4 regions of the Bacillus sp. 5RYD7K genome follow, and region 1 is predicted to be linked to each of the others. Evidence: riboswitches for the same ligand, from Rfam matches in the RefSeq annotation. Region 1 holds a riboswitch; each other region holds the start of a gene.
The links. Region 1 has a riboswitch for thiamine pyrophosphate ahead of ACQE26_RS16095 (acetylornithine deacetylase). Riboswitches for the same ligand answer to the same signal wherever they lie in the genome.
Positions count from the first base shown of each region.

Region 2: it holds a riboswitch for thiamine pyrophosphate, as region 1 does, so the genes downstream of both, thiC (phosphomethylpyrimidine synthase ThiC) here and ACQE26_RS16095 (acetylornithine deacetylase) in region 1, are expected to answer to the same signal.
Region 3: it holds a riboswitch for thiamine pyrophosphate, as region 1 does, so the genes downstream of both, ACQE26_RS17125 (ECF transporter S component) here and ACQE26_RS16095 (acetylornithine deacetylase) in region 1, are expected to answer to the same signal.
Region 4: it holds a riboswitch for thiamine pyrophosphate, as region 1 does, so the genes downstream of both, tenA (thiaminase II) here and ACQE26_RS16095 (acetylornithine deacetylase) in region 1, are expected to answer to the same signal.

Region 1 covers NZ_CP191200.1:3,280,190-3,288,079, reverse strand. Annotated here, with positions in the region: gene ACQE26_RS16120 (S8 family serine peptidase) at 1-6, shown strand, start outside; gene spoIIGA (sigma-E processing peptidase SpoIIGA) at 222-1,151, shown strand; gene sigE (RNA polymerase sporulation sigma factor SigE) at 1,209-1,928, shown strand; gene sigG (RNA polymerase sporulation sigma factor SigG) at 2,069-2,851, shown strand; gene ACQE26_RS16100 (ABC transporter ATP-binding protein) at 2,979-3,776, shown strand; TPP riboswitch at 3,781-3,889, shown strand; gene ACQE26_RS16095 (acetylornithine deacetylase) at 3,962-5,242, shown strand; gene ACQE26_RS16090 (YlmC/YmxH family sporulation protein) at 5,303-5,554, shown strand; gene pgeF (peptidoglycan editing factor PgeF) at 5,707-6,543, shown strand; gene ACQE26_RS16080 (YggS family pyridoxal phosphate-dependent enzyme) at 6,550-7,242, shown strand; gene sepF (cell division protein SepF) at 7,239-7,697, shown strand; gene ACQE26_RS16070 (YggT family protein) at 7,704-7,890, shown strand, end outside.
Region 2 covers NZ_CP191200.1:3,927,241-3,935,130, forward strand. Annotated here, with positions in the region: gene ACQE26_RS19290 (ABC transporter permease) at 1-91, opposite strand, end outside; gene ACQE26_RS19295 (ABC transporter substrate-binding protein) at 158-1,885, opposite strand; gene ACQE26_RS19300 (FbpB family small basic protein) at 1,882-2,067, opposite strand; gene ACQE26_RS19305 (FAD-binding oxidoreductase) at 2,322-3,677, shown strand; gene thiC (phosphomethylpyrimidine synthase ThiC) at 3,721-5,493, opposite strand; TPP riboswitch at 5,616-5,726, opposite strand; partial or broken gene ACQE26_RS19315 (Type 1 glutamine amidotransferase-like domain-containing protein) at 5,776-6,030, opposite strand; partial or broken gene ACQE26_RS19320 (Na+/H+ antiporter NhaC family protein) at 6,150-6,319, opposite strand; tRNA gene ACQE26_RS19325 (tRNA-Leu) at 6,417-6,498, opposite strand; tRNA gene ACQE26_RS19330 (tRNA-Leu) at 6,744-6,832, opposite strand; tRNA gene ACQE26_RS19335 (tRNA-Cys) at 6,840-6,910, opposite strand; tRNA gene ACQE26_RS19340 (tRNA-Gly) at 6,917-6,991, opposite strand; tRNA gene ACQE26_RS19345 (tRNA-Gln) at 7,043-7,114, opposite strand; tRNA gene ACQE26_RS19350 (tRNA-His) at 7,124-7,199, opposite strand; tRNA gene ACQE26_RS19355 (tRNA-Trp) at 7,229-7,302, opposite strand; tRNA gene ACQE26_RS19360 (tRNA-Tyr) at 7,313-7,397, opposite strand; tRNA gene ACQE26_RS19365 (tRNA-Thr) at 7,409-7,481, opposite strand; tRNA gene ACQE26_RS19370 (tRNA-Phe) at 7,485-7,560, opposite strand; tRNA gene ACQE26_RS19375 (tRNA-Asp) at 7,573-7,649, opposite strand; tRNA gene ACQE26_RS19380 (tRNA-Met) at 7,656-7,732, opposite strand; tRNA gene ACQE26_RS19385 (tRNA-Val) at 7,740-7,815, opposite strand; tRNA gene ACQE26_RS19390 (tRNA-Glu) at 7,826-7,890, opposite strand, start outside.
Region 3 covers NZ_CP191200.1:3,530,085-3,536,583, reverse strand. Annotated here, with positions in the region: gene isp (serine protease Isp) at 1-430, opposite strand, end outside; gene ACQE26_RS17140 (STAS domain-containing protein) at 650-1,483, shown strand; gene thiX (HMP/thiamine ABC transporter permease ThiX) at 1,529-2,290, opposite strand; gene ACQE26_RS17130 (ABC transporter ATP-binding protein) at 2,265-3,902, opposite strand; gene ACQE26_RS17125 (ECF transporter S component) at 3,889-4,488, opposite strand; TPP riboswitch at 4,670-4,783, opposite strand; gene ACQE26_RS17120 (glycosyl hydrolase family 18 protein) at 4,932-6,194, shown strand; gene ACQE26_RS17115 (transcriptional regulator SplA domain-containing protein) at 6,286-6,423, shown strand.
Region 4 covers NZ_CP191200.1:3,671,663-3,679,552, forward strand. Annotated here, with positions in the region: gene thiO (glycine oxidase ThiO) at 1-877, opposite strand, end outside; gene tenI (thiazole tautomerase TenI) at 870-1,478, opposite strand; gene tenA (thiaminase II) at 1,456-2,163, opposite strand; TPP riboswitch at 2,249-2,357, opposite strand; gene ACQE26_RS17975 (monovalent cation:proton antiporter family protein) at 2,410-4,254, opposite strand; gene prpE (bis(5'-nucleosyl)-tetraphosphatase PrpE) at 4,481-5,230, shown strand; gene ACQE26_RS17985 (RluA family pseudouridine synthase) at 5,264-6,157, opposite strand; gene ACQE26_RS17990 (NAD kinase) at 6,172-6,972, opposite strand; gene yjbM (GTP diphosphokinase) at 6,989-7,624, opposite strand; gene ACQE26_RS18000 (UPF0738 family protein) at 7,652-7,890, opposite strand, start outside.

The sequences.
Region 1 (7,890 bases):
GAGTAAAACAGAGCGCTGCCGGGACACGGCAGCGCTTTTTTGGCTGAGATGGTCAATAGGAAATCAATCTCTTCGACCCTCGACAAATAAAACGGTTATCCCTTAAAAATTGTACTTTCCCCTCAACATTAATTGACAGACTTTCCCACAGAGCTTGCTTTATACTTATGAAACAAGAGAGAGAAACAGATATGTAAGACAAAAGAGGAAAGGGGTCAGATGTGAAAATCTATCTGGATGTCATTTGGCTGTTGAACTTTTGTTTTGATTCTCTTTTGCTTTTATTAACCGCCTTTATTTTAAAACGCCAGGTGAAAAAAAGAAGAGTGGCCGCCGGCGGTTGCATCGGATCAGCCATTGTGCTTCTGATGTTTACGCCTGTTTCTCCCTTTGTGGAGCATCCGGCGGGAAAAATGGCATTTTCAGTTGTCATCGTGCTTACGGCTTTTGGCTTTAAACGATTTCGGTACTTTTTTCAAAATTTGTTCGCCTTTTATTTCGCGACCTTTCTCGTCGGCGGGGGAATGATCGGCGTACATTCCCTGCTGCAGACAGAATCAATTGTAGAACACGGCGCTATGGTCACGAGCCAGACCGGCTTCGGCGACCCGATCAGCTGGATATTTGTTGTCATCGGATTTCCGGCCGTATGGTTTTTTTCGAAAAAGAGAATCGAAGACATCGAGACGAAGTCCATTCAGTACGATGAACTTGTCATGGTTCAGGCAGAATTCAGCGGGCAGACAATCCGCGCAAAAGGCCTGGTGGATTCCGGGAATCAGCTTTATGATCCGCTGACAAAAACGCCGGTCATGATCCTTCACATTGACAAATTCGCTCCGATTCTCAGTGAAAAGGAAACGGACATCATCAAATCTGCCAGTCCGCTTGAAGTGATAGAGCAGCTTGATGATTCGTTCCGTCATGCGGATAAGCTGAGGCTGATTCCATACAGGGGCGTCGGTCAGGACAATCAATTTTTACTCTGTTTAAAGCCGGATTACGTCACGATTATAACGAAAGACGAGATGATCGCATGTGAAAAATGCCTGATCGGCATCAGCGCGAAACCATTATCAGCGGATGGTGAATTTGACGGAATCGTTCACCCGAAGATGCTGACCGGGAAGGCTGTGAAGCATGTATCCTGACGAAAAGTCTGTTATTCATCATACTCAAAACGCATTGTATTTAGAAGGGGGAGGAAGATGAAAAAACTTAAGCTGCGTCTGACTTATTTATGGTATAAATGGCTGATGAAACTCGGACTGAAAAGTGATGAAGTATATTACATAGGAGGGAGCGAAGCGCTGCCGCCGCCTTTGTCTAAAGAAGAGGAGCAGGTGCTCTTATTAAAGCTGCCGAGCGGGGATCAGGCGGCGCGGGCCATCCTGATTGAGAGAAACTTACGCCTTGTCGTTTACATTGCCCGCAAATTCGAAAACACCGGCATCAATATCGAGGACTTAATCAGCATCGGCACAATCGGTTTAATCAAAGCGGTAAACACGTTTAATCCGGAAAAGAAAATCAAACTCGCAACCTACGCGTCACGATGTATTGAAAACGAAATTTTAATGTACTTGCGCCGAAACAATAAAATCCGTTCAGAGGTGTCCTTTGATGAACCGCTGAACATTGATTGGGACGGAAACGAACTGCTGCTTTCGGATGTGCTCGGCACAGATGATGATATTATTACAAAAGACATTGAAGCCAATGTGGATAAAAAACTTTTGAAAAAAGCGCTTGAGCAATTAAATGATAGAGAAAAGCAGATCATGGAACTGCGATTCGGGCTTGTCGGTGAAGAAGAAAAAACACAAAAAGATGTAGCCGACATGATGGGGATTTCACAATCTTATATCTCCCGGCTCGAAAAGCGGATTATTAAAAGACTGAGAAAAGAGTTTAACAAAATGGTGTAAAATTTTTTCCATCTGACAGTCCTTACTGCTGCAAGGATTGCCGGTGCCGGATGTTTATTTCTGTAAAATGGCGGTGCATATTTTTCCCACCCGAGGAGATACTTAACGTTGTACAGCAGCTCCTAGTGGGAGGGAAAAACGTGTCAAGAAATAAAGTCGAAATTTGCGGGGTGGATACCTCCAAATTACCGGTACTCAAGAATGAAGAGATGAGAAAGCTGTTTAAGCAATTGCAGGATGAGGGCGATGATTCAGCGAGGGAAAAGCTTGTAAACGGCAACCTGCGCCTTGTCTTAAGCGTCATTCAGAGGTTTAACAACAGAGGAGAGTATGTTGATGACTTATTTCAGGTCGGCTGCATCGGACTAATGAAATCCATTGATAATTTTGACCTAAGCCATAATGTTAAGTTTTCAACATACGCTGTACCGATGATTATCGGAGAAATCCGCAGATATTTGCGGGATAACAATCCGATCCGCGTCTCGAGGTCGCTTCGCGATATCGCATATAAAGCGCTTCAAGTAAGGGAGCGGTTAATCAGTGAGACAAGCAGGGAGCCGACAGCAGAGGAAATCGCCAAAGTTCTTGAAGTGCCCCATGAAGAAATTGTGTTTGCCCTTGACGCCATCCAAGATCCGGTATCACTGTTTGAGCCGATTTATAATGACGGCGGCGATCCGATTTACGTGATGGACCAGATCAGCGATGAGCGCAATAAGGATACACAATGGATTGAGGAGCTCGCTCTGAAAGAAGGCATGAGAAGACTGAACGAACGGGAAAAAATGATTTTGCGAAAACGCTTTTTCCAGGGGAAAACCCAAATGGAAGTCGCAGAAGAAATCGGCATATCCCAAGCTCAGGTCTCAAGGCTTGAAAAGGCAGCCATTAAACAAATGAATAAGAATATCCATCAATAACGGAGAAAGCCTTTAAACATTGTTTTAAAGGCTTTTTTCGTGCGCCGGTTTACGTTTGCGAAAAAGTGATGTATTCTAATGTGTAAAAGTTTTAAGAAAATTGAAACAAATAAACGGGGGAACTGCAATGATTTTACAGCTGGACAATGTGTCATTAAAAAGAAACGGCCAATGGATTTTGAAAGATATCAACTGGCGCGTTGAGAAAAACGAAAATTGGGTGCTGTTCGGACTGAACGGAGCCGGAAAAACAGCCTTGCTGAATATGTTATGTTCTTATTACTTTCCCACTTCAGGAGAGATGCAGGTGCTCGGCCATCAATTCGGCAAAACAGAGCTCGGTGACAGGCTCAGAAAAAAAATCGGTCTTGTTTCAGCGGGTCTTCAGCACAAATTATATGCCGCGGATTCTGCTTTTGAAATCGCCCTCAGCGGCGCGTACGCTTCAATCGGGCTTTACGAAACGCCGAGTGAACAAGTGAGGGAAAAAGCGATCGGTCTTCTGAAGGATTTAGGCGCCATCAGTTTCGCGGACAGACGGTATGAAACGTTATCTCAGGGGGAAAGGCAAAGAGCGCTGATTGCGCGGGCGCTTATGGCTGATCCGGAACTGCTGATTTTGGATGAGCCCGTGACGGGTCTCGATTTTATGGCAAGAGAGCAGCTGCTGGATACGATAACGTCGATCGCTGAAAAAGAAAATGCGCCGTCCATCCTTTATGTCACTCATCATGCTGAAGAAATTCTGCCGGTATTTGATCAGGCGCTGCTTTTAAAACAAGGCGAGGTGTTCGCTGCCGGGAAAATCAAGGACATGCTTTCTGACGAGCGGCTTACAGCGTTTTTCGATATGCCTGTCAATGTCTTATGGAACAACGGCCGTCCATTTTTAACGTGTGCAAAAGCGGCATCATCCGTCAAATAAAATCAATTCACCCTGGGGGTGCTGCTGACATGCAGCTGAGAGAGATGTTAGTCTCAACCCTTAACGGACCTGATCCGGATCATGCCGGCGGAGGGAAGCGGTGAAAAAAAGCGGAGGAAAGTCCGTTTTTACCCGTTTCATTGGATGAAACGGGTTTTTTAATACAGCAAAAGGAGAGATGTTCAATGAACCAGCTTGACATGCTGCTGCAGCAGGCGGATAAACGGCGGGGCGATTTAATACATATTGCTGAAAGGTTGATCGCCTTTCCGACACCGGCTCCGCCTGCAAGAAATACAGCAGATGCTCAGAAGTGGGTGGCCGGATTTTTAAAAGAAATGGGCTGCTCGGTCGATATGTGGGATGTGTATCCGGAAGATCCGAACGTAGTCGGTGTTTTAAAAGGGACAGATTCAAGCGGGCATCAAAGCCTGATTTTAAACGGACACATTGACGTAGCCGAAGTCAGGGATGAAGACTGGGACTCTGACCCGTTTCAGCCGCTCGTTAAAGCCGGCATGCTGATCGGAAGAGGCGCCGCTGATATGAAAGGCGGATTGGCGTGTGTTCTTTTTTCTCTGAAGCTGATCCATGATGCCGGCATTGAGCTTCCGGGCGACCTCATTGTACAGTCTGTGATCGGAGAAGAAGTCGGCGAGGCGGGGACGCTGGAATGCTGCAAACGCGGCTATCACGCGGATTTTGCGGTTGTCGCGGATACGAGCAGCCTGCATATTCAAGGGCAGGGCGGAGTCATCACCGGCTGGATAGAATTGAAAAGCAAACAAACATTTCATGACGGCATGAGGCGCAATATGATTCATGCGGGCGGAGGCACATTCGGAGCGAGCGCAATCGAAAAAATGGCGAAAATCATCACTGCCTTGGGAGAGCTGGAACGCCACTGGGCGGTAACGAAAAGCTATCCCGGCTTTTCACCAGGCACCAATACGATCAACCCCGCCGTTATTGAAGGGGGAAGGCACGCAGCGTTTGTCGCCGATGAATGCCGATTATGGATTACCGTCCACTTTTACCCGAACGAAACGCACGAACAAGCTGTGGCAGAAATCGAAGACTATATCAATCGTGTCTCTGACGGTGATCTGTGGCTCAGGGAAAACAGGCCGGTGTTCAAATGGGGCGGGTCTTCCATGATTGAAGACAGAGGAGAGGTGTTCCCGGCGCTGGAAATCGACCCGAACCATCCGGCCGTTTCTGTTCTGGCGGAATCGCACTCAGCCGTCAAACAACAGGAGCCCGTCATCGATGTTTCCCAAACCGTAACAGACGGAGGATGGCTTTATCATGCCGGGATTCCAAGCGTCATATACGGACCCGGCGATTTAAAAAACGCCCATTCCGTAAACGAAGAAGTGTCCGTCGATGAGCTGATGGACTATACGAAAATCATGCTGAGATTTATCCACACCTGGTGCAGCCGCAAAAAAGATTGCCCGATGTGACAAGGTTCAGCCCGGCCGCTCATATAATAGGAAAAAGAACGGGCAAAGGGCGTGATACAAATGATCAGCATATCTGAATTTCAAATAAAAGATGTAGTAAACGTGTCGAACGGAAAAAAACTCGGAAGCATCGGTGATATTGATATTAACGTGACAACGGGAAAAATTCAGGCGATTATTTTAGGCGGCAGCGGAAAAGTTCTCGGTTTTTTCGGAAAAGAAGAGGAAATGATCATTCCTTGGCGAAATATAGTTAAAATTGGGGAAGATGTCATCTTAGTGCGTGTAAACGAACCAAAGGGGGGAGCATAATCCTCCCTTTACTTGTAAAAAGCCGGAAATCTCAATGTTTCCGGCACATTTATTTATTTCATTTTTCAATCAGCCGCTAAACGTATGCTTAAAATTGTGTTAAAATGAGTGGGAAATTCGCTTTTTAATGTTTGTCGAAAGGTTGGATCTTCATGAATACATATCACCCGTTTAGTTTTACCACCCCCTCGGCACTCATGATAGAAGACTGGAACTGTGTGAATCAGCATAACACAAAGGTCATCGCCGGATTCACAACGAAAAACGGCGGTGTCAGCAATCCTCCGTATGAGTCATTAAATACCGGATTGCACGTCCGGGACGAAGCTCATGATGTTGTGAAAAACCGTGAAATCATAGCGTCCTTATGCGGTACTGATCTGGATTCCTGGGTATTCGCCGATCAGACACATGAAAACCGCGTCCGATGCGTGACAGCGGGAGATAAAGGAAAAGGGGCGAGAGACTATTCCTCCGCATTCCGCGGGACTGACGGGCTCTATACGAAAGATACGGATCTTTTTTTGGGCCTGTGTTTTGCAGACTGTGTGCCTTTGTATTTTTATGACCCGGTGAAATCCATAATCGGCGCTGCCCATGCCGGATGGAAGGGGACGGTCAGACAAATCGGGCGCATCATGACGGAACGCTGGGTAAACGAAGAAGGTTCCCGCTTAACAGATATTCAGGCCGTCATCGGTCCGTCCATCAGCGCGGACAGCTATACCGTCGACGACCGCGTCATCAATGAAGTCCGGGCGCTGCCGTTTTCCGCAGAATCCGCCATACGCGAAACGGAAAAAGGCCGGTATCAGCTTGATTTAAAAGAGGTCAACCGCCTTCTTCTGATACATTGCGGCATTCCGGAAGAAAACATTTCAGTCAGCGGTTTATGCACCGAACAAGAGCGTGAACTATTCTTTTCACATCGCCGCGACAAAGGAAAAACGGGACGCATGATGTCCTTTATCGGAATGAAGGAGGCATAAGTTATCTTGCGTGTTGCTGATCAATTACGACATATAAACGAAAGAATAAACGAAGCATGTAACAGATCGGGCCGAAGCCCCGAAGATGTAACCGTCATCGCGGTTACAAAATACGTATCAGCCGAAAGGGCTCAAGAGGCCGTGGATGCCGGTATTACAAGTCTGGGAGAAAACCGGGATGCCGAGCTTATCCGTAAGCAGGATGTCATCAAAGGCAGCCCCGTGTGGCACTTTATCGGCAGTCTTCAGTCCAGAAAGGTGAAGGCCGTCGTTGACCGTGTATCTTATATACATTCCTTAGACAGACTGTCATTGGCTAAAGAAATTGAAAAACGGGCGCAGCATGCGGTTCGCTGTTTTGTGCAGGTGAATACTTCGCTTGAGCCGTCTAAGCACGGTTTGAAAACAGAGGAGGTCATCCCCTTTATCAGAGAGCTTTCTGAGTTTAGAAACATTTCTGTAGAGGGCCTGATGACGATGGCTCCCCTGACAGACGATACAGAAACAATCAGAGCCTGTTTCCGGCAATTGCGTGATCTGAGGGACCAGGTGCAAAAGCTGAACCAGACAAACGCACCGTGCCGGGAACTGTCAATGGGCATGTCAAATGATTATGAAATCGCTGTTGAAGAGGGCGCTACTTTTATCAGAATCGGCTCTTCATTAGTCGGAAATGAAACGGGGGGTGTAAACAAATGAGCATGAAAAATAAACTGAAAAACTTTTTCTCAATGGATGAGGAGGAGTACGAATACGAATACATTGAAACGGAGCAGGATCGTCCGGAAGAGCATGAACAGCAAAAAGATAAACAGAGTGCCTACGCTCAGAAGCCTGCGGGCAAACAGAACGTAGTAAGCTTGCAAAGTGTTCAGAAATCCTCTAAAGTGGTGTTGAGTGAACCGCGTGTATATGCGGAAGCGCAGGAAATCGCCGATCATTTAAAGAACAGGCGGGCGGTTGTCGTCAATCTTCAGCGCATCCAGCATGATCAGGCGAAAAGAATCGTCGACTTTTTAAGCGGAACCGTCTATGCCATCGGCGGCGACATTCAAAGAATCGGTTCGGATATTTTTCTGTGCACGCCTGATAATGTCGATGTTTCCGGCACGATTTCGGAGCTTATAAATGAAGACGAACATCAGAGGTGGTAAAGCAGGATGATTCTTTATCAAATTTTTTCCGTTCTGAGTTATTTAATTTACATCTACTCGTTTGCCCTGATTATCTACATCTTTATGTCATGGGTGCCGAGTACGAGAGAAACGGCGGTCGGACGGTTTCTCGCATCGATTTGCGAACCGTATTTAGAGCCGTTCAGAAGGATCATTCCGCCCATTGCCATGC
Region 2 (7,890 bases), 650 kb from region 1:
GCAGCATCGCGAATAAGAAAAAAATAATAAAGGACGTACCGAATAAGATCACAAGCATTTGAATGAACCGTTCTGCGGCATACCGTTTCACAAAAAGCCTCTCCCTTCCGCTGAAAGGGCAAAATACCCTGGATACCGGGTATTTTGCGCCATTGTTCTACTGAATTGACACGTTTGAGAGACTCGAACTGATTCCCGAATAATTGTCAGACTCAAGCCCTTTTATTTTTCCGCTGACCGCCCTTGCGCTCTGACGGTAATGAATCAGAATGTAAGGCGGGTTTTCCCCGAGCTCCCGGTACAGCTGGTGATAAATCTCTTTTCTTTTGCTGATATCAAGCGTGCCGGCTCCTTTCTCGATCAGCCGGTCCGCTTTCGGATTGGAATACCCCGTCACATTATTGGGATGGCCGGAAGCAAGCTTTTCCACCGTGTCATTCGGATCAAGAATCTGCGAGGTGGAAACGGCGGCAAGATCGTACTGTTTATCATTTATTTTCGCTACCTCTGTATTAAAATCCATCACTTCCGGTTTTAATGAGATTCCGATGTCCGCGTAATTTTCTTTCGCGATCGGGATGAAATCATCATCCGCTTTAGACGTGTAATAGCTGATTTCAAGCTTTTTGCCGTTTTTTTCACGCACGCCGTCTTTCCCCGTTTTCCAGCCTGCTTCATCAAGAAGCTTCTTGGCTTTTTCCGGATTAAACGTGTACGGATTGACTCCTTTGTCATCATAAGCCCACGAAACCGGAGACACCGGCACATTAGCGACTTCTCCGTAATGTTTAAAGCGGACATCGACGATTTTCTGACGGTCCAGGCCGTAAATAAGCGCTTGAGACACTTTCTTATCCTGAAAAGGCGGACGCTTATGATTCACGTACACAAGCCCGTAATCATTCACGACCGAGACGCTTATATTCGCAAAACCGAGGCTTTTTAAATGCTCAACCGTATCATCATCAGGAGAAAATGAAGCGTAATCAAGATCACCCGTTTCAAACAGCTGAAGAGAAGTTGACGGATCAATAATTTTATAAATCAGCTTTTCTGTTTTCGGTTTTCCGGAATAATAGTGTTTATTAGCCTGATAGCGTATTTCCTGTCCCGGGAGGTATTCTGTAAATTGATAAGGCCCCGCTCCGAGCGGTTTGGCATAAAGCTCTTTTAAATAGTCCAGTTTGCCGAACCGATAATTCTTTCCGTAGTAAGCTTCCGACAGCACCTGCCCGCCTAAAAGAAGCAGCGACTTCGCACTGACTTTCTCAGTCGTGATTTTAATGGTTCTGTCATCAAGGACGCGAATGCCCTCTATCGTCTTTGCTTTTCCTTCTTTATAAGCCTTGCCGCCTTTAATATAGGCCGTGGTGATATCTTCATAGCCTGCGTAAGCGGGATCATGCAGCAGTGTTAAAGTGAATGCGGCATCCTTTGCGGTGAGCGGCGAACCATCACTGAAAACGAGATTTTTTCTTAAGCGGAACGTGTAGGTAAGCTGATCTTTGGAAATAGTCCAGCTTTCAGCAAGTGCCGGTGCGGGCTTACCCGTTTTATCCAGCTTGACTAACGGTTCAAAAATAGGATCTGTCGCATTTCCATCCCAGCCGTTTTCATAAAAGTACGGCAGAAACACTCCCCCCGGCGCGGAAATCCCCGCAACAAAAGTGTCCGTTCTGGCTTTCGATTTAACGGGAAGCGCCTCCGGATGAGAAGCTTTAAATTTCTTTGTTTTGACATGGGCGATACGCGTTTCCTGTTTTTTATCCGCCGCAGAAGACGGTTCTTCTCCGGCACTCCCTAACGCGCACCCTGATAACATGAATGATACCGACAGCGCGAGTATGATGCCCGTTGTTTTCATCCTCAAAGTGTTCCCCTTCATTTTGATCGAACCCCCGCATGCTTTTCATCTATCTTTATATAAATCTGCTCCATCTGTTCCTCATTTCTCATAATCTCCCGTTTGTTTTTCTCCACAAGCAATTCGAAATTCAATGTGTGTTTTCTGTACTTTTTTCGCTTTTTACTTTTTTTGCGCACATGTGATGCCTTTTTTAACGCCACTTTTCATCCCTCCGCTTTTCATCCAATGGCTTTCACGCAAAAAAAGGCCCTTATCTGTTTACAAGATAAGAGCCTTCGGTGATCCGATCAGCCAACGTTTGGAAATATGTACTGACTATGTTAATTCATACAATCCCTACCTGTCAACTATAATTTAAAATATCGTTTCATTCCGGGGGTTTTCCTCATACACTCTCTTATTTTTCCGCATATGTTAGAAGAAATAACAGATCCCGATGAAAGAGAGTGAGAGTGTGGAAAAGACAACATTGACCGGGCGCATCGTCAGAAAAGATGACCCCGACTATAATGAAGCAAGAACCAATATCAATTTAAGCCTGCAAAGATATCCGGACATCATTGTGTTTTGCCAAAACAAACATGATGCCGTCAATGCACTGAGATGGGCGCGTGAGAATAACGTGCCTTTCCGCATCAGAGGCGGAAGACACAGCTACGAGAATTTTTCCCTGTTAAATGACGGGCTTGTCATTGATCTCAGTGAAATGAAGAAAATAAGAGTGAATAAAGATAAGCGGCTGGTCTCGATTGAAGCGGGTGCCGATTTGGGAGAAGTGTACCGGACACTCTGGCGGTACGGCTTGACTCTTCCCGCGGGAACCATTGCAAATGTGGGAATCACGGGGCTGGCGCTCGGAGGAGGAATCGGATATTTAACAAGGGCTGCCGGCCTGACTTGCGATCGTCTCCTCCAACTCGAGATGATCACAGCAGACGAAAAAGCGGGTGCTGAATTGATAACAGTCAACCGCTCAAAGCATCCTGATTTATTTTGGGCGTCTCAGGGCGGAGGCGGCGGCAACTTCGGCATTGTCACATCCATGGTGTTTAAAGCCGTGCCGATCTCGTACGTGACTGTTTTTTCTGTCACTTGGGGCTGGGATGATTTCGAAGAGGTATTTAATATGTGGCAGCGCTGGGCTCCATTTACAGATAACCGGCTTACTTCATCCATTCAGTTTTGGCCTAAAGAAGTCAACCGCATAGAAGCGCTCGGCCAATTTATCGGAACAAAAAATGAGCTGAAAGAACTGCTGGCTCCGTTAATGAAAGCGGGAAACCCGACAAGCGGCATGGTCAAGACAGTTCCGTTTATCAGAGCGGCAGCCTTTTTTAACAGCCCGGGAGGCAATGAGCCGCAAAAGATGAAGCGGTCAGGCTCCTTTATTGAAAAACCATTGTCCACACGCGCAATTTCTGCTTTAAAATACTACTTGGAGCACGCTCCGAATAAAAACGCCAGTGTCTGGCAGCAATCTCTCGGCGGGGCGGCCGGACGGATCGCTCCGGATCAAACGGCATTCTACTATCGCGACGCAATCATTGCCCAGGAATATATAACAAACTGGACATCTCCTGAAGAGGAAAGACAAAACGTCCGCTGGATCGAAGAGCTGAGAACGTCTCTTTCAAGAGAAACGATGGGGGATTACGTAAATTGGCCTGATATAGACATCAGAAACTGGCTGCGGACATATTACGGAGGAAATGTCGACCGCCTCCGCCAAGTCAAAACGAAGTATGACCCGGAAAACGTATTCCGCTTTGAGCAGAGCATTCCGCCGTTTCGCCGGTCACCGTTTTTCTAAAAAAAGATGAAGATGGTCACACTCCATCCTCATCTTTTCTTTTTTATTGATATAAATGGCTTCCCTTCTCGACAAACTCTTTTGCTTTTTCTTTTAATCCTTCATTGAGGGCGTCGTCTTCAGTCAGACCGTTTTCTTTCGCATAATCGCGAATATCCTGAGAAATTCTCATGCTGCAGAACTTCGGGCCGCACATCGAACAGAAGTGAGCCGTTTTTGCGCCTTCAGCCGGCAGCGTTTCATCGTGATATTCCATTGCTCTTTCAGGATCAAGCGACAAATGAAATTGATCGCGCCACCGGAATTCAAACCGCGCCTTAGATAGAGCGTCATCCCGGATCTGAGCACCCGGATGCCCTTTGGCAAGGTCTGCCGCATGGGCCGCGATTTTATACGTAATGACTCCCTCTCTTACATCATTACGATTCGGCAGGCCCAAATGCTCCTTCGGCGTGACATAACAAAGCATCGCCGTCCCGTACCAGCCGATCATCGCCGCGCCGATCGCCGAAGTAATATGGTCATAGCCCGGAGCGATATCAGTCGTTAATGGGCCGAGTGTATAAAAAGGCGCCTCTTTACAAATTTCCAGCTGTTTGTCCATGTTCTCTTTAATTTTATGCATCGGCACATGACCCGGTCCTTCGATCATCACTTGCACATCGTGCTTCCACGCGATTTCCGTCAATTCTCCGAGAGTCTCCAATTCCGCAAACTGCGCTTCATCATTAGCATCCGCAATCGAGCCGGGACGCAGCCCATCTCCAAGAGAAAATGCAATATCATACGTCTTCATAATTTCACAGATTTCTTCAAAGTGCGTGTACAGAAAGCTTTCCTGATGGTGAGCCAGGCACCATTGCGCCATAATCGCCCCGCCGCGGGATACGATTCCCGTCGTGCGTTTAGCCGTTAACGGGACGTAACGAAGCAATACGCCGGCATGGATGGTGAAATAATCCACGCCTTGCTCCGCCTGCTCAATCAATGTGTCTCGATAAATGTCCCACGTTAAATCCTCAGCGATGCCGTTTACTTTTTCAAGCGCCTGGTAAATCGGCACCGTCCCCACAGGTACGGGGCAATTGCGGATGATCCATTCACGTGTCGTATGAATATCTTTCCCGGTGGATAAGTCCATCATCGTATCGGCGCCCCAGCGAATCGCCCACGTCATTTTTTCAACTTCTTCTTCAATAGAAGATGTAACAGCTGAGTTGCCGATATTGGCATTGATTTTCACATGAAAATTCCTGCCGATAATCATCGGTTCACTTTCAGGATGATTAATATTTGACGGAATGATCGCCCGGCCGCTGGCTACCTCGTCTCTGACAAATTCGGGAGACACATGCTCGCGAATTGCGATAAACTCCATTTCCGGCGTAATGATGCCTTTTCTCGCATAATGCAATTGTGTCACATTTTTCCCTGCCTTGGCCCGCAGCGGTTTCCGCTGTAAACCGGGATATTCGGCGGCACGGCCCTCTTTTTTATAGCCGTTGTCCTCAGGTTTCACGGTCCGTCCGTTATATTCCTCCACATCGCCGCGCTTTGTAATCCACTTTGTGCGGAGCGGCTTCAGACCTTCATGAATTTGAATTTGTACATCCGGGTCTGTATACGGTCCGCTCGTATCATAAACACGGACCGGCGGGTTCTCCTCTTCCCCGAACGCCCCCGTTGTCGGACTAAGGCTGATTTCCCGCATCGGCACTCGTATGTCAGGCGAAGAACCCTTTACATAAACCTTTTTACTGCCTGAAAAACTCGACATAATAGAAATGTTCGCTTGCTGTACTGATTGATTTTGCATACAAATCTCTCCCTTATCCATTTGAATAACAGAACCAAGCTCAGCACCAGCACAAAAAAACCGGATTCATTGGAGAACCCGGTTTTGCAGTCAGAAAGAAACTATTATTGTTTTCCTCAACAATAATAAAACCTTTACTTCCCCACGCTGGTACGAACCAGATCAGGTCCAAAGGGTTAAGAAGCCGCCGCTTCTCTCTCAGCCCGATCAGACGGGCACCCCCAGTAACTATTAATTTCGGTTTCATCGTAACATAATTTGCATAGAAAAAAAAGTATATTATCAAGATTCAGATAACAGAGTGACTGGAAGCTCTGTTTCCCTTACGCCTTCTTCAGTATCAAAAACCCTGTAACCTTTTGCTGTTTCCCGGGAAGAGACAGACCGGAACAGCTGACCGTTTTTATAATGAAGCGCAGCGCCGTCATCAGCGGCATAGCCCTCCTGAAGTTTGTTTTCTGAAATCAGACGGTGATACACCGGCCGGCGCTCCGCTTCTCCGTCATAGTGAGGACAAAAGCTTCCATGGAAAACCCCCCGCCGCCCATTGCAATAATCTGCTTCAACGTCATCACCTCTTTTTTCTCAAGTATAACAGCTCATTAAAAAGGCGGTATTCCGTTTTGGATACCGCCTTTTTAATATTTTTCGCATTGCTATCTGAAAAATGAAAAGACACCGTATAAAATAACAGAGATCCCCGCAGCAATAAGTGCTGGAACAAGCTTCGAACGAGCATATTTCACAACATGTTCCGCTGGCAAACACGGCCCCGACCGCTAATAATAAACTGGTATGGGATCTGAACCGCCAGCGTTACCCCGAGTAAGATATAACCGCCCGCAGGCTTATCATTTTTCACAAGCCTTGGAGGATATTTTCATACAACAAAAAAGGCTTCTACATATGTAGAAGCCTTTTTATACCGGTGGCCGGGGTCGAACCGGCACTCCAGAAGGAACACGATTTTGAGTCGTGCGCGTCTGCCAATTCCGCCACACCGGCATGTAATACGTCGTGTTCAACCGACGTATATAAATATAACATGTATTTTATAAAGTGTCAACGGTTTTAGTGAAGTTTTTTTAATGGTAATGCAGTATACCCGATACAAGCAAGAAACTTATATTCATAGTCTTGACGCTTTTATTATATAAAAAAAGTGATCTGCAATATGCAAATCACTCTCATATATGTTTTGTAATATAAAAATTGATGACCAATTTAACATGTTGCGTCCTAAGTTAAATTGGTGCCGAGGGCCGGACTTGAACCGGCACGGTAGTCACCTACCGCAGGATTTTAAGTCCTGTGTGTCTGCCAATTCCACCACCCCGGCAAAAGAAAGGCGACACCCGGATTCGAACCGGGGATAAAGGTTTTGCAGACCTCTGCCTTACCACTTGGCTATGCCGCCGTAATTTGGAGCGGAAGACGGGATTCGAACCCGCGACCCCCACCTTGGCAAGGTGGTGTTCTACCACTGAACTACTTCCGCAGCATGTAAAGAACTTAATACATCTTATGCAGTTATTTCAAAAAAATGCAACTGGGCTAGCTGGATTCGAACCAACGCATGACGGAGTCAAAGTCCGTTGCCTTACCGCTTGGCTATAGCCCAATGATAATATGGGGCGATTGATGGGAATCGAACCCACGAGTGCCAGAGCCACAATCTGGTGCGTTAACCACTTCGCCACAACCGCCATAATCTAAAGATGAATAAATAATATAGTGGCAGGGGCAGTAGGAATCGAACCCACACCGGAGGTTTTGGAGACCTCTGTTCTACCGTTAAACTATGCCCCTATTTATAAAATGGTGGAGGGGGGCAGATTCGAACTGCCGAACCCTGAGGGAGCGGATTTACAGTCCGCCGCGTTTAGCCACTTCGCTACCCCTCCATCATTTAGAGTGCCGGCCAGAGGACTTGAACCCCCAACCTACTGATTACAAGTCAGTTGCTCTACCAATTGAGCTAGGCCGGCAAATGGTGGCTCGGGACGGAATCGAACCGCCGACACACGGATTTTCAGTCCGTTGCTCTACCAACTGAGCTACCGAGCCTTTTTATATAAATGGCGGTCCGGACGGGACTCGAACCCGCGACCTCCTGCGTGACAGGCAGGCATTCTAACCAACTGAACTACCGGACCATTTTTTGGTTGCGGGGGCAGGATTTGAACCTGCGACCTTCGGGTTATGAGCCCGACGAGCTACCGAACTGCTCCACCCCGCGATGATAATGGTGGAGGATGACGGGCTCGAACCGCCGACCCTCTGCTTGTAAGGCAGATGCTCTCCCAGCTGAGCTAATCCTCCATCATATAAGTGACCCGTACGGGATTCGAACCCGTGTTACCGCCGTGAAAGGGCGGTGTCTTAACCGCTTGACCA
Region 3 (6,499 bases), 250 kb from region 1:
CCGCCTTTTGTTCAACGGCGTAGTTGATGCCGTTAATAATCCATTCGTATTTGCCGCTGCCGTTTTGACCGCCGAGAACTTTAACGATTAAAAGGCTCGCTTCCGGCGCAACACCTGAAATTCCGCCGTTTGAATCATTGGCGGCAATCGTTCCGGAAACATGTGTCCCGTGGCCGTTGTAATCGGAAATCGCGTCTTCTTTGCCTTCGTCATCATCGGTGAAGTTTTTTCCGCCGATAACCCGGTCTTTCAAATCAGGATGATTAATGTCGCAGCCTGTATCAAGCACCGCGATTTTAATATCCTTTCCTTTAAACCCTTTTGCCCACAATTCTGGCGCCTTAATCACTTTAATACCCTCAGGAAGCTCGTTCACATCCATGATCTGCTCATCCGTGACATAAGGAATCAACCGCATTTCACCATTCATAAAAAAGCCCTCCTTTTTTATGCTTGCGAGTGGATTCAAGGGTGTTGCTACTATTTTATGGCAGATTATGCCGTTCGGGAAGAGTCATTTGAAGCATTTTGATAAAAAAGGCGCAATCTATTGCACTAAATAATTTCAAATAATTGGATGGTTCAACGGCTTTTATTTTGATTCGGCATCAGCTGACGCTATAATTGGAAATGGGAAAGGAGAAGAGGTATGAAGATAAATGAAGCATTGTACGACTATTTTTCCGAACGGGTGGATCAAATTGCGAAAGAATGGATTGAAACGATGGAAGATTCGGATCCGAATTCGATTTACTCTTTGACAAATCCCGTCATCATAGAAGAGCTGATGGAGCAAGATAAAGAATTTTACCGGTATATTAATAAAATGTATATCATGCCGGAAAAAGAATTTTTAGAAGAGTTCGAGCGATGGGTGATTGAGCTTGCGAAAGACCAGAAGCATCTGGATACCCCGGTCCAGTATGTGGTTCGTGAATTCATGAGAAACCGGAGACTGTACATCAGTTATTATGATGCGTTTGCCGATAAACATGAATCTTCGTTTGCCGAGGGAGAAAGGAAGAGATGGGAGAATTTAATCGTTCAAGTATTTGATTTTACGATTTACACATTTGTCGATCACGCCGAATATAATTCGAAAATGCAGCTGAATGCGCAAAGAGAAATGATTTTAGAATTAAGCTCGCCGGTTATTACGCTGAGCAATCGGACGGGGCTTCTGCCGCTTGTCGGCAATATTGACACGGAACGCGCCAAATACATTCTTGAAAATACGCTGAGTACATGTGCAAACCGGCTGATTGAGCATCTGTTAATCGACTTGTCGGGCGTAGTGGTTGTCGATACAATGGTGGCGCACCAGATTTTTAAATTAATTGAGGCGCTGAACCTGATCGGCGTTTCGTCCACTTTATCCGGGATCAGGCCGGAAATTGCCCAAACCGCCGTACAGCTCGGCATTAATTTCTCGGATATTACGATTAAATCCAACCTCGCCCAGGCTCTCAATTATCATCAGTAACATACATATAAAAACAGGCTGCCGAATCACTCCGGCGGCCTGTTTTTATACAAACAACAGTGAAATGAGACAGCTTGCGCCGAATAAAAGGAGCACGAGCATGAAAAAGAACCAGTCGGCGCGGCGCACAGTAACCGTTCTGTAAAACGTGCGGTTTCGGCTCCCTGTAAAGCCTTTAGATTCCATTGCGATCGCTGTGCGTTCCGCCTTTCTGATGGCGCCTGCCAAAAGCGGGATGGTAAAGCGCCTGAAGGCAAAGAGCTTTCCTTTCAGCCCGGAATCAGATGCCGCGCCTCTGATTCTGTGCGCCTGTCTGATAATCAGGATTTCATCTTTCAGAAGAGGAAGAAACCGGAACCCGGCGATCACGCCGTAAGCAAGCTTCGGCGGGAGCTTACATTGCTGAATCAGACTGAGCATAAACAGAATCGGATCGGTTGTGAAAAGAAACATCATCGACAAAGCGGAAAAACATAAAATACGAAACGCGATAGAAATCCCGAGCGTCGCATTATCACTGTTGACGGCAATCGGTCCGAGCTTAAACAACAGATTGCTTTCGGTTGTCGGGACGTGTCCGAATACGGCGGCTGTCCATAAAGATCCGAAGGCAAGAATGACAAATGGAACCGTAAACAGCAGCCATTTTTTCAGCGGCACACGTCCCGCCAAGAGGACGCCTCCGGCAATGATAATATAAAACAAAGCAGGCGTGTACGGGTTATAAATAAACGACAGCATAATGACGCATAACAAAACAGCCGCCGCCTTAATTGACGGGTTAACAGCCTCCAGCCGCAGGTTCATTTCTCCGCCTCCTGTCGTGTTTCATCCATTCATACCGCAGCGGCAAAGCTAAATGCGCCCGCTCCGCGATTCCGATATGATCGGAAAACAATGAGTCCGGCGTTCCGCGGTACACCAGCTTCGTGCCGCAGAGCACAAGGATCGAATCGGCATAATCTGAGACGAGCTCCATATTATGTGTCACCATTAAAACAGCCGTTCCTTCCTTTTGGATCTCCTGAAGCATCAGCATGCACTCACGCGCCGTTTTTGCGTCCTGCCCGAAAGTCGGTTCATCAAGCAGCAAAACTTTCACCTGATGCATAAGCATCGTCGCGACGCTGAGCCTGCGCTTTTGTCCTTGGCTTAAAGAGAACGGATGCTGTGAGGCATAGCGTCTCAGGCCGAACCGGGTTAAGAGCTGAAGAGCTTTCTCCTTTGCGGCTTGACCGTTTTCAAAGCCGAACAAGAGCTCTTGAATGACGGAATCTGTGACAAACTGGTGTTCAGGATTTTGGAAAACATACCCCATCAGGCGCCGAAGCTCTTTTTCCGAATAGGAATCTACCGGTCTGCCGTCTATTTTGATGTCTCCGCTCACAGGGCGGATGAGCTTGGCCGCGGCGGACAGGAGCGTGGATTTTCCGGTTCCGTTAGGGCCGGCAATCGCGGTGATTGACCCTTTTTTTACGGAAAAGCTCACGTCTTGAAAAATGGTGTCCGTTCCTCTTGTGAATGACAGCCCGTGAACACTCAGCGCGTCCTCTGCCGAAAGCGCGGCGGGCCGGGGGCCGGGAAAGGGCGGTACAGGTTCTTGAAACAGTCTTTCCTTGCACAATGTAAAAGGGATGCTGACGTGCTTCTGCAATGAGATCACCCGCGGAATCGGAATGCCGAGCTGCGTCAGCTCTTCAAGTTTTGTTTCAAAGATCGCGTCGGTCTCTCCGTCCATCACCTTCTGACCCGTTCCGTCAAGGACAATCGTCCTGTCTATCCATGGCGCCCAATGATCAAGCTGATGCTCGATAACGAGAAGTCCGAAGCCTTTTTCGGCCTGCAGTTCTTTGATCAGCCGCACCAATTCCCGCACGGAATATGGATCAAGCTGTGCCGTCGGTTCGTCTAAAATAATGAGTTCCGGTTCCATCGCAATGATACAAGCGAGCGCGACCTTTTGTTTTGAACCGCCTGACAGCGAGGCGATCGTCCGTGTTTTCAGATGAGTGATTTCTAATTTTTCCAAAACGTCCTCAATAATTGAGTCCATCTCTTCTTTTGTATATTGCAAATTTTCCAGACCGAAGGCTATTTCATCTTCAACCGTCAGCATGCAAAACTGCTGATCCGGATCTTGAAACACGACGCCGATGGATCGGGCGGCGGGTTCTGACAGGTCCGAAAGATGTGTTCCGTATAAGGAAACGGTTCCCGTTTGAACTGCATCGCAGGCTTCCGGATACAGACCGTTTAAACAAAGTGCGAGCGAGCTTTTACCGCATCCGCTCGGCCCGAGCAATAAAACCCGTTCTCCTTTGCGGAGCTGAAATGACACGTCTTGAAAAACAGGCTTCTCATCCTGCTCATAAGAAAAGGTAAGACGGCGGACCGATAGAAGGGGTTCAGATGCCTGCATCTTGGTTCACCTGTTTCTTTTTCTTCTTGAATTCTTTTCCGAGCGCCATGCCGTTCAGCACCCCTGTGTAAGCCAGCGCATCACTGATTGCTTTGCCGAGAAGGCCGGCAAGAAGCGCACCTGAGACCAGGCGGATGAGAAGCATGACAACTAATAAACCCGGATTCAAAACAGAGTATCCGGAAATGAACAAGTCATAAATGAAGCTCGCAACAGAAGACCCCATACCGGATAAAAGGAGCACGGGCAGGGTATACACCCGCCAGCGTGTCGCAAAAAAGACCGCTTCTGCACCGATTCCCTGCGCGATGCCGATCAGAATCACCATCGGCCCTGACGGATTTCCGAGTAAACACTCTACAAACGCGGCGATGATTTCAGAAACAAGCGCCGCTCCCGGTTTTTGAATAATGTAGGCGGCAATCACCGAGACGATAAACCAAATACCGTAAATCGGTTCGTAGCTCATCCGGCCGAAAAACCCTGCCGCTATATTGCTTGCATGAGTTGATAATAAATAAACGACAGCGAATACAACACTGATGACGGACATGACGACAATTTCTCTCATTTTCCAATTTTTCATTGTGATCTCCTGCTTTCTTATCGGATAGTCGTATGTATGAAAGAGTTGATTTTACGAAAGACGATTGATCGTAAGTTTCATATTGCAGTGTCCTCCCCCGTTTTTTAATGAAAAATAAAAAACTGCATATCCGAGGGAATATGCAGCAGCAGAACGAAAACGCATGGAAAAAACCCTGCGCTCCGGTCAATCTGCACTTCCCCACGCTGGTATTATCCAGATCGGGTTATAAGGGATCAAAACACGCCTGCCGCATGTTTTATCTCAGCCGATAACAGCACCCCTAGTGCTTTTCCTATACAGTTTTTTATGATGACATCATCATAGTTGATCATATCTGATTTGTAAACAGCCTTTCTCTAAACAGAGTTTGGAATCGGACCGGAAGATCATTCATAAAGATAAGAAGAGCCCTTTTGATCAAAAGGAAACGGAGGACATCTATGTTTGTTCATACAGTGCAGTCTGGCGACTCGTTATTTTCCATCAGCAGAAAGTACGGATACCCTGTTGACAGCATCAGAAGCGTCAACGGGCTTGAGGAAACGAATATCGTTCCGGGGCAGGCGCTTTTAATCCCTCTTAATGAATATACGGTTCAGCCGAATGATACGTATGCCGTTATCGCAAGTAAGACTTATGTGCCGCAGATGCAGCTGATGCAGGCAAACCCGGATATTCCGCCGAACCGGCTGCGGCCGGGTTTAAAAGTGAGAATTCCGGATATCTCCAACTATTTGGCGGGAACCCTGCAATTTTACGTCATTCGGACACCTGAAGCGGACAGAGAGCTCATTAATGATTTTGCACCCTATTCATCGGCGATTTCTTTGTTTGAATATCATTTTGGCCCAAACGGAGATATCATGAATGATTTAAACGACAGAACCGCGATAGAAACCACATGGCAAAACAGAGTGCGGCCGCTTGCGGTTATCACGAATCTGACAGAAGGAGGGTTCAGCCCGGAATTAGCCCATCAAGTCCTGCAGAACCCGACGGCGAGAACGAACCTCGTCACTAATATCGTCTACCTGACCGTAAGAAAGGGATACGGCGGTGTAAATATTGATTTTGAACGGATCAGGGAAGCCGACCGGGACCTGTTTACAGGATTTCTCCGGCAGTTAAAAACCCGGCTCTCAGAGCACCAGCTCGCGCTAACGATATCGGTTCCGGCGAAAACAAATGAAGCGGTGCCGTGGCTGAGGGGATATGATTACGGCGGAATCGGAGCCGTCGTCGATTATATGTTCATCATGGCGTACGACTGGCACCACGCCGGCAGTGAGCCGGGACCCGTAGCGCCTTTGACGGAGGTCAGAGAAACCATCAATTTTGCCATCAGCAGAGTGCCGAGAAGAAAGGTGATTCTCGGTGTACCGCTGTACGGATATGATTGGGTGATTCCGTACCGCCCCGGGACGATCGGATCGGCGATCTCCAATCAGCGCGCCATGGAAACCGCCATGAAATATCAATCAGTGATCCGCTACTCTCAGAGGGATCGTTCCCCTTACTTCCGGTATACGGATGAAAATGGAAGAACGCATGAAGTATGGTTCGAGGATGTGCGGAGCATGAGTGAAAAAATGGTTCTCGTGCGGGAATTCGGACTGCAGGCGATCGGCGCGTGGCAATTAACGCTCGGTTTCAAACCGGGTCCGTGGCTGTTGCGGAACTTTTTCACCATCCGAAAGATATAACCGCATTATCCCGCTTTTTCGGAGAGTTTTTCTTTCTTATGATAACGGATCTTCTTTTGGACAATCTAAAGTTGAAAAGGAGGTCTGTTCTGTGAAGAAAAGGGAAGAGCAATATATCAACGAGGCTGAGTATGTACCGCACCCGACAAAAGAAGGGGAATACGCGCTCATGCTGCATGAATCCTATCATTTACTTTCAGAAGAGGATGAAAACGATTTGCCGGAATAAGGGCTTTATGCCTTTATTCCGTTTATTTTATAGGCATATGCTGAAATAACAATTTAAAGGTTGACACATTCCTTTT
Region 4 (7,890 bases), 390 kb from region 1:
TCATATGTTCAATGGCGGGCAGCATGGTTTTCGCTTTCGCAATGATAGCCTCAATCCCGCCGACGTCAGGCGTGTCGCTCCAGTCGCCCCGTTTCATCGTGGCGCCGATGACAAGCCGCCCGCTTTTTCTCGGAACGACATAACTTTGATTATGGTAAAGGGTTTTGGTCAGCGGGATTTCGTCATTCCACACAGAGAGGCATTCTCCTTTCACAGGGAAAAAAGGCTGTCCCAAGCCAAGCTGGCTGAAAAACCGGCCGCTCCATACACCGCTTGCAACTGCGACTTTGTCAGCATAAACATCCCCGCCGGACGTTGTGATGCAGTATTCCCCGTTCATCCGTTTTACGGAAGTGACTTGTGTATGCTCATATATGTCAGCGCCATAACGCCGCGCCCCTTTTGCATACGCTTTGCAAACATAGTAAGGTTCGACATGGACATCGTCTTTTATAAAATATGCGCCGAGAATGTCCTTTGAAGCGTAAGACTCTTTTTCAAGAACCTCTTCTGCTGAGAGCCAAGTGACGGAAGGTAAATCATCCATCTTCCGTAAACGGGTCATGTCTTCTTCTGTATACGCCAATTTAAGCATTCCGCCGTTATGGCGCCTGATGTTAATGCCGCTGGCTTCCTCAAGCTCTTGCCCTGCCGCATCATACAGCCTTTGGCTGTGCATAGCAAAATCAAAAAACGCATCACGGTTTTCACATTCCGCATGAGCGCCAAGCATTCCCGCCGCAGCGCTTGTCGTTTTTCGGCCGATTGCTCCGTCTTCAAACAAGACAACGTTCTGCTGCATCTTCGCCAGCTCATAAGAAATGGCGCATCCGATAATTCCGCCCCCGATAACCGCCGTATCATAGTGCTTATTCATCATCAGCCCCCCTCACCGCGCGTGCATACCGTTTTGCCGCCTCCTCAGGGTTTTCAGCTGAGAAAATGCCCGACATAACGGCAATTCCGTCCGGTTTCGCCTGCTTTGTGAGCCCGATCGTCTGCAGTGTCATTCCGCCGATTGCAATGACGGGGATGGAAAGCGTACGTGTGATATCTGAAAGCAGGCCGATGCCTCTTGCCTCAAGTCCTTGTTTACATTCCGTTTCAAACACATGGCCGAACACCACGTAATCCGCATCTTCTTTTTCAGCTTGGACGGCTTCTTGCAGTGAATGAACCGAACGTCCGATATGGAGATGGGGAAATCTGCTCCGCACCTGCTTTACGGAAAAGCTGCTGGACGGAAGCTGAACACGTTGTATATTGGCAAAAAGCGCGATATCTGCCCGATCATTGATGATCAATTTGTCCTTATCCGCACCGCCTTTTTTCAACAGTGACAAAAGCTGCATGATCTCTCCCGCTGTTTTGCCCCGCTCACGGATATGGATAAAGCTCACTTCGCGCTGAATCGATAGAATATCCTCGGCCAGCTCGGCAACGGGTTTGCGATTATCAGTTACGGCGTGCAGCTCCAAAGGACTCCACCTCTTTTCCGCCCTTCTCCGACCAGCCTTCTTTTTGATAAGCCATTCCCCAAAATTGATATTCATAATAGCTTGAAATCACAAAATTCTCTTTCATTTTCGCGCGGATTTCCTCTGTGCTGTTTTCAGCAATCTCGTCAAAACGGCTGATCTGTTCTTCGACCTGCTGTCTGAACCAGTCTCCGCCGTATGTACTGATCCATTTTTCGTAAATCGGATGTTCCGGTTTGCATTCCTTTAAGCGTTCGCCAACTTCATAATAAAGCCAATAGCAGGGCAGAAGCGCGGCTAAAATTTCTCCAAAACGGCCGCTCATCACCGATCTGTACATATGAGACGTATAAGAATAGGCTGTCGGTGCCGGCTTAAATGCCGCACGCTCTTCTTCTGTAATCCCTAAAAGCTCCGTAAATTCGCGGTGCAGCGCCATTTCCGCTTCATATGTGCCCTGAGCGTGGCCCGCCATCCTTCCCGTCGTAAACAAGTCTTCGGCATATGCGGCTGCAAACGCCTGAACTTTTGCAAAATGCGTCAAGTAGTAGGAATCTTGCAGCACATAATAACTGAAACGATCTAACGGCAGGCTTCCGTCACCGATCCCTGTTACAAACGGATGAACAAAGCTTCCGTCCCACCATTCGGCTGCCGCCAGTCTGCATTCTTCAGAAAATGTCATAAAGTTTTCCCCCCTGATAAAATAAAAAAACCACTTTCCCGCATCGGAAAAGTGGTTTGGAATTTATCTGGATAAAAGGAACCCAAAAAATACCGCTCCACTTCCCTACGCAGGTCTGAACCTGTTCAAGTTATGAGGGTCTAAAAGTCTCACTTTTATCTCAGCCCTTATGAAGGACACCCCTAGTGGTCATACGATTATCATTTACTTGTTATGCCTTCTATCTTATCACGAAATGCAATTTGGTCAAGCTTCAAGGATTTTTCTCAGCTCCGACACGTAGTTGCGCGAGCCCGTAACGATGAGACGGTCTCCTGTTTTCAGCCTCGTGTCCCCGTGCGGAACGATGCTGTCCACACCTCTGAAAATCCGGACGAAAATCACATCGCCCATCAGCGGAAATTCGCGCAGAATAATGCCGTCATACGCTGTGTTTTCCAGATTGATCTGATAAAGCGAAGACTCTTCATTCGTCAGAAGGTTCATCACGCCCGGCGCCTCAATTAATGCGCGCAAGAGCGTCTTTGTAGACAGAAGGATAGAAAAAATACTGATGCCCTCTTCCTTCAGTTTTGTTTCATGTTCAACCGAGCCGACGCTTGCGATGATACGCTCAGTCCCTTTCTCTTTCGCCATTAAGGCGATTTCAGCGTTCACATCTTCATTTCCCGTCGCCACGACAAGAATATCCGTTTTAAAAATACCGTGCGACTCAAGCGTGCCGGGCTCGTAATCAGAAATCGTTTCAACAGAAAAAACGGATTCCGCAAGCTTTTCCCCGGCATTTTCCTGATACACATGGACGACCCGCACATCATATTCCTCATCAGGCAGCTCCAGCGTCACCGGAAGCGTCATTTGGTTGGCGCCGATAAATGTAATGCGCTTTTTTTCCTGCGGCGCACTTTGCCGCTTGAATAATTTTTTAAAGCCGATCGGTGAGATGATGCTGGCGATAACCGCAACCAAAGTCAGCGCGCCGGACATATTGGCGCTGATAATGTGAAGCCTTTCTCCGATCGTAGCCGCCGCGATAACAAGCGACAGCGTAGAAGTCAGCAAAAACCCCGAAGCAAACACGGTTCTTTTGTCATACCATTTCTTTAAATAAAACACCGGGAACATTTTGCTGATAAACAGCGCCAGCAGAAGCAGCGGAATCATCGTCAATGTTTTCGGATCTTGGAAAAGCGTCCATATGTCCAGCTTTACCCCGACCATGACGAAAAAGATCGGAATTAAAAACCCGTAGCCGAATGAATCCAGCTGCTCCACCATTTCTTTATTCGGCGACAGAAGCGATACCAAAACGCCTGCTAAAAATGCACCGAGAATATTTTCCGCCCCGAGAGATTCCGATAAAGCGACAAGCACGATAATCAGTGTAAAAATGGCTCGCGTGCCGATCTGGACGGTGCCTTTAGACATCGACTGCACAAATGAGCGGTGTTTAAAGATCCTGCCGAAGAAATACAGCACCACACCCGCGGCAAAGAGAATCAAAAGAAGCCACATATTTCCGCTGTCTTCCCCGTAAAGAGAAGAAAAGAAAGCGAGCAGAATCATCGTAGCCAAGTCCGCAATAACGGCGACAAGCAGAATAATCTGGCCGATATTTGAATTCATGATCCGTTCTTCCTTTAAAGTCGGAACGACCACACCGAGTGATATTGTCGAAATAATAAGCGTCATTAAAAATGCGTTTTGAATAAAACCGGCTAATACAAAGGCATAGGACAGCAGCAATGATAAAATAAAGATGCCGAAAAATATGATCAGTGCGGCAGAAAACGTATTGGGTGCTTCCTTGCCGTTCGGAAGGAATTGTTTTTTCTTCCCTTTCTCAAATGACGAAAAGTCAATTTCCAATCCGCTTAAAAACATTAAAAAGATAAAGCCGAGAACAGACAGCGTCTCCAGCCACGTGTCTCCCTGAACGACGAGATTCAGGCCGCTTTTTCCGATAATAAGCCCCATGATGATTTCCGCGACGACGACCGGAATGCTGAGCTTAAACCGATGTAAAAGGAGCGGCGTCAAAAAAGCGACGATCAGAACGACGACTAAAGAAGCGACTGATGTGTGTTCCATTTGTAAATACCTCCTTAAAACAAGGGTTATAAAAGCCCGCTTAAAGCGGGCAATACCTTACTTTTTTTAAAAACATAACGCATATTCTAACAAGGCTGGCGGCGAAAAAAAAGTGATAAGGCATTAATTCTTCAAATTCTTTTTTTAATTTGTACCAAAACAGCGTAATTAGGTAAAGGAATTAGTCCCATAATAAATAAAAAACCGGAAAAGGGAGGCTGACAGAATGGCTTATGACATCATCAGCGATATACACGGATGTTATGACGAAATGATCGCGTTAATGCAAAAGCTCGGATATGAAGTGAAAGACGGAATGCCCGTCCATTCTGAAGACAGAACGCTTGTCTTTGCGGGGGATTTAACAGACAGAGGCCCCAAATCCGTAGATGTGATGCGTTTCGTGGCAAAAGCATATGAAAAAGGCATCGTCCGTTATGTCCCGGGAAATCATTGCAACAAACTGTATCGTTACTTAAAAGGAAACCCCGTAAAAGTGATGCACGGACTGGAAACGACGGCAGCCGAACTGAAAGAGCTGTCTCCCGCCGACAGAACGGAAGTCTCCAGACAATTTATCCGATTATATGAGTCAGCGCCGCTTTATGACATTTTACATAATGGCGATCTCGTTGTCGCCCACGCCGGCATAAAAGCTGACGATATCGGTAAATACTCGCGTAAGGTAAAAGAATTTGTGTTGTACGGCGATATCACGGGTGAAACGTATCCCGACGGCAGACCCGTCAGAAGAGACTGGGCCGCTGCCTATGAAGGTAAGGCATGGATTGTTTACGGCCATACCCCGGTAAAACGCCCCCGGATCGTCAACCGTACAATCAACATTGATACAGGATGCGTCTTCGGGAATCAGCTGACAGGCTTTCGCTTTCCGGAGCATGAAACCGTCTCTGTGGAAAGCTCAATGCCCTATGATGCTTCACGCTTTCGCGAGGATCAAGGCAGTCAGACATGAAAAAAAGCCCGAAACCGGTAAACGGTTCGGGCTTTACATATGTTCGATCAATGTTTTCATATCGTCAGGAACGGGAGCAAGAAAAACGAGCGTTTCTCCTGTTATGGGGTGTACGAATGAAAGCCGCTCACTGTGAAGCGCCTGCCGTGCAATTCCCTCGTTTTTTCCGCCGTACAGCGTATCACCGACTAACGGATGGCCGAGGTAACTCATGTGCACCCGGATTTGATGCGTCCGCCCCGTCTCAAGCCGCAACTGCGCAAGCGTAAACACACGTCCGGTTTTTTCTGTTTGAAAATGCGTTACCGCTTTTTGTCCCTCCGGCGTTACCATCCGCTCAATAATGCTGCCGGGTTTTCTGCCGATGGGCGCGTCCACCGTTCCTTCTTTCTGCTGCATGACGCCGTGTACGACAGCGAGATACCGCCTGCTGACAAGCCCCTTCTTCTGCGCTGCCGACAAAAGAGAATGAGCAAGCCGATGCTTGGCGATCAGCATCGCTCCCGACGTATCCCTGTCAAGACGGGTGACGAGATGAACCGTGGACTGTACGCCGCTTTTTAAGTAATGGCTGATCACTCCGTTAGCGATGCTTTCCGACGGGTGTTCCCGTGATGGAATTGAGGAAACAAACGGCTGTTTATTGACCACCAGCACATGGTCATCTTCATAAAGAATGTCAAGCGGAACCGGCTCAGGCAAAAGCGTTTCACTCACATGCTCCTTTGGAAATTCAATCCTAAGCACATCCCCTGCCGCTAATACGGCGCGGACGGTTACATGCTCTCCATTGACAAGAAGATCTCCCCCGCCGAATTTGATGTCAGCGAGAAGCCGTTTCGAAATGCCGAGCTGCGCCGTATATTCTTTTACCGTCATGCCGGCTTCCCGGGCTGAAATATTCTTTTGGATAAAAAAGTTGTTCAATCCGTTTCCTCTTTCTATTCGCCTTTTCCGATAAAGGAGTCCTGCACTCTTTTCCAAAACGGAAAAGGGCGGAATCTTGCAAATCTGACTTTTTCATTTGCCACCCGGCATAGAATAGATTTGACATCCTTATGCAGCAAGGTCAAATGATCAATTGTGACTTGGAAGTCGACGTCGTTTCTCGGTTTGATGACACAGTTATGATGATCGGGAAGCAAAAGCGGCGAACCGACAGTCCTGAACACTCTGTTGTTGATGGATGCCATTTCCGCGAGCTGAATCGCTCTGATGGAAGGATGGATGATCGCGCCGCCTAACGCTTTATTATAAGCCGTGCTTCCGGAAGGCGTTGACAGACATAAACCGTCTCCCCTGAACGTTTCAAACAGCTGGCCTTTAATTTCAACGTCAGCGACGAGACTGCCTTCTATGCTTTTGATTGTACATTCATTCAAAGCCAGATACCGTTCTTCACGCTCTTCATCATGATAAGTGACAACCACTTCAAGAAGGGGATATTCCACGGTATGATACGGCGTTTTGGCGATGGCAAGAACAAGCTTTTCTATCTCCTGCGGAACCCAATCGGCATAAAAACCCAAATGCCCCGTGTGAACCCCGACAAAAGCCGTTTTATCCAGACGGTCGCTGTATCTGTGGAATGCGTAGAGAAGCGTTCCGTCACCGCCGACGGAAATAACAATTTCCGGCTCTTTTTCATCCAAGGTCATATCAAAATCAAGTAAATACGCCTGTATTTTGCTTTTCAGTGTATCTGAAACTTCGTCTCCTTTTGAAGAAACGGCAAATTTCATGCCATTCCCCTCCTTTCTACTGGTGGCCTCCCGCTTTTTTCTTTCGTGAAAACGCGGCTTGGGCTTCCTGAATCTCTCCGCGGATTTCAGACATTTCTTCATCGAGACGGGATGCGGCTTCCGAGGCCCGCTGCAGCCTCAGCTTTACTTTTTCGGGAATGTTCCCGCTGTATTTGTAATTCAGTGAATGCTCAATGGTTGCCCAAAAGTTCATGGCAAGCGTCCGAATCTGTATCTCCACAAGAACATGCTTTTCTCCGGACGCAGTTTGTAAAGGATATAAAACGACAAGGTGGTAAGACCGGTATCCGCTCTCTTTATGCTCTGCTATGTAGTCCCTCTTGTCGACAACGGTAAAATCTTTTCTGGCAAACAGCATATTTTTGACGATCTGGATATCATCGACAAATTGGCACATAATACGCAGTCCTGCGATATCCTGCATCGTTTCAATCTGATGAAGCGGTATGCTTTTCCGTCTCGCTTTTTCAAGTATGCTTACCACCGGCTTCACGCGGCCTGTCACAAACTCAATCGGTGAGTGGTCATCTTCATACTCATAAAGGGTTCTGACGCCTTTCAGCTTCACCTTTAATTCCTCAACAGCCTGGCGGTATGGCGCTAGAAATTGCTCCCATTGTTTGTCATCCATCGTACATCCCCCAATTCCGAACCTGTTCTAAAGAAATACGTTTTTCACTTTTTCTTCCATATCTCCGTAGTTTGCATTATCTTTAATATTTTCAATAAGATAATCGAGTTCTTCATGCAGCCCTGAAAGTTCAACCGTTTTGCCGCCGGCCTCCAGCACCGCCGGTTTTCTTTTGTCAAAGGCCTCTTTCAGATCCGGCCATACATGTTCTTTTATAATGACATATTCAAAAGAGTCAGCTGTTTCAAGTATGTATACAAAAGCAA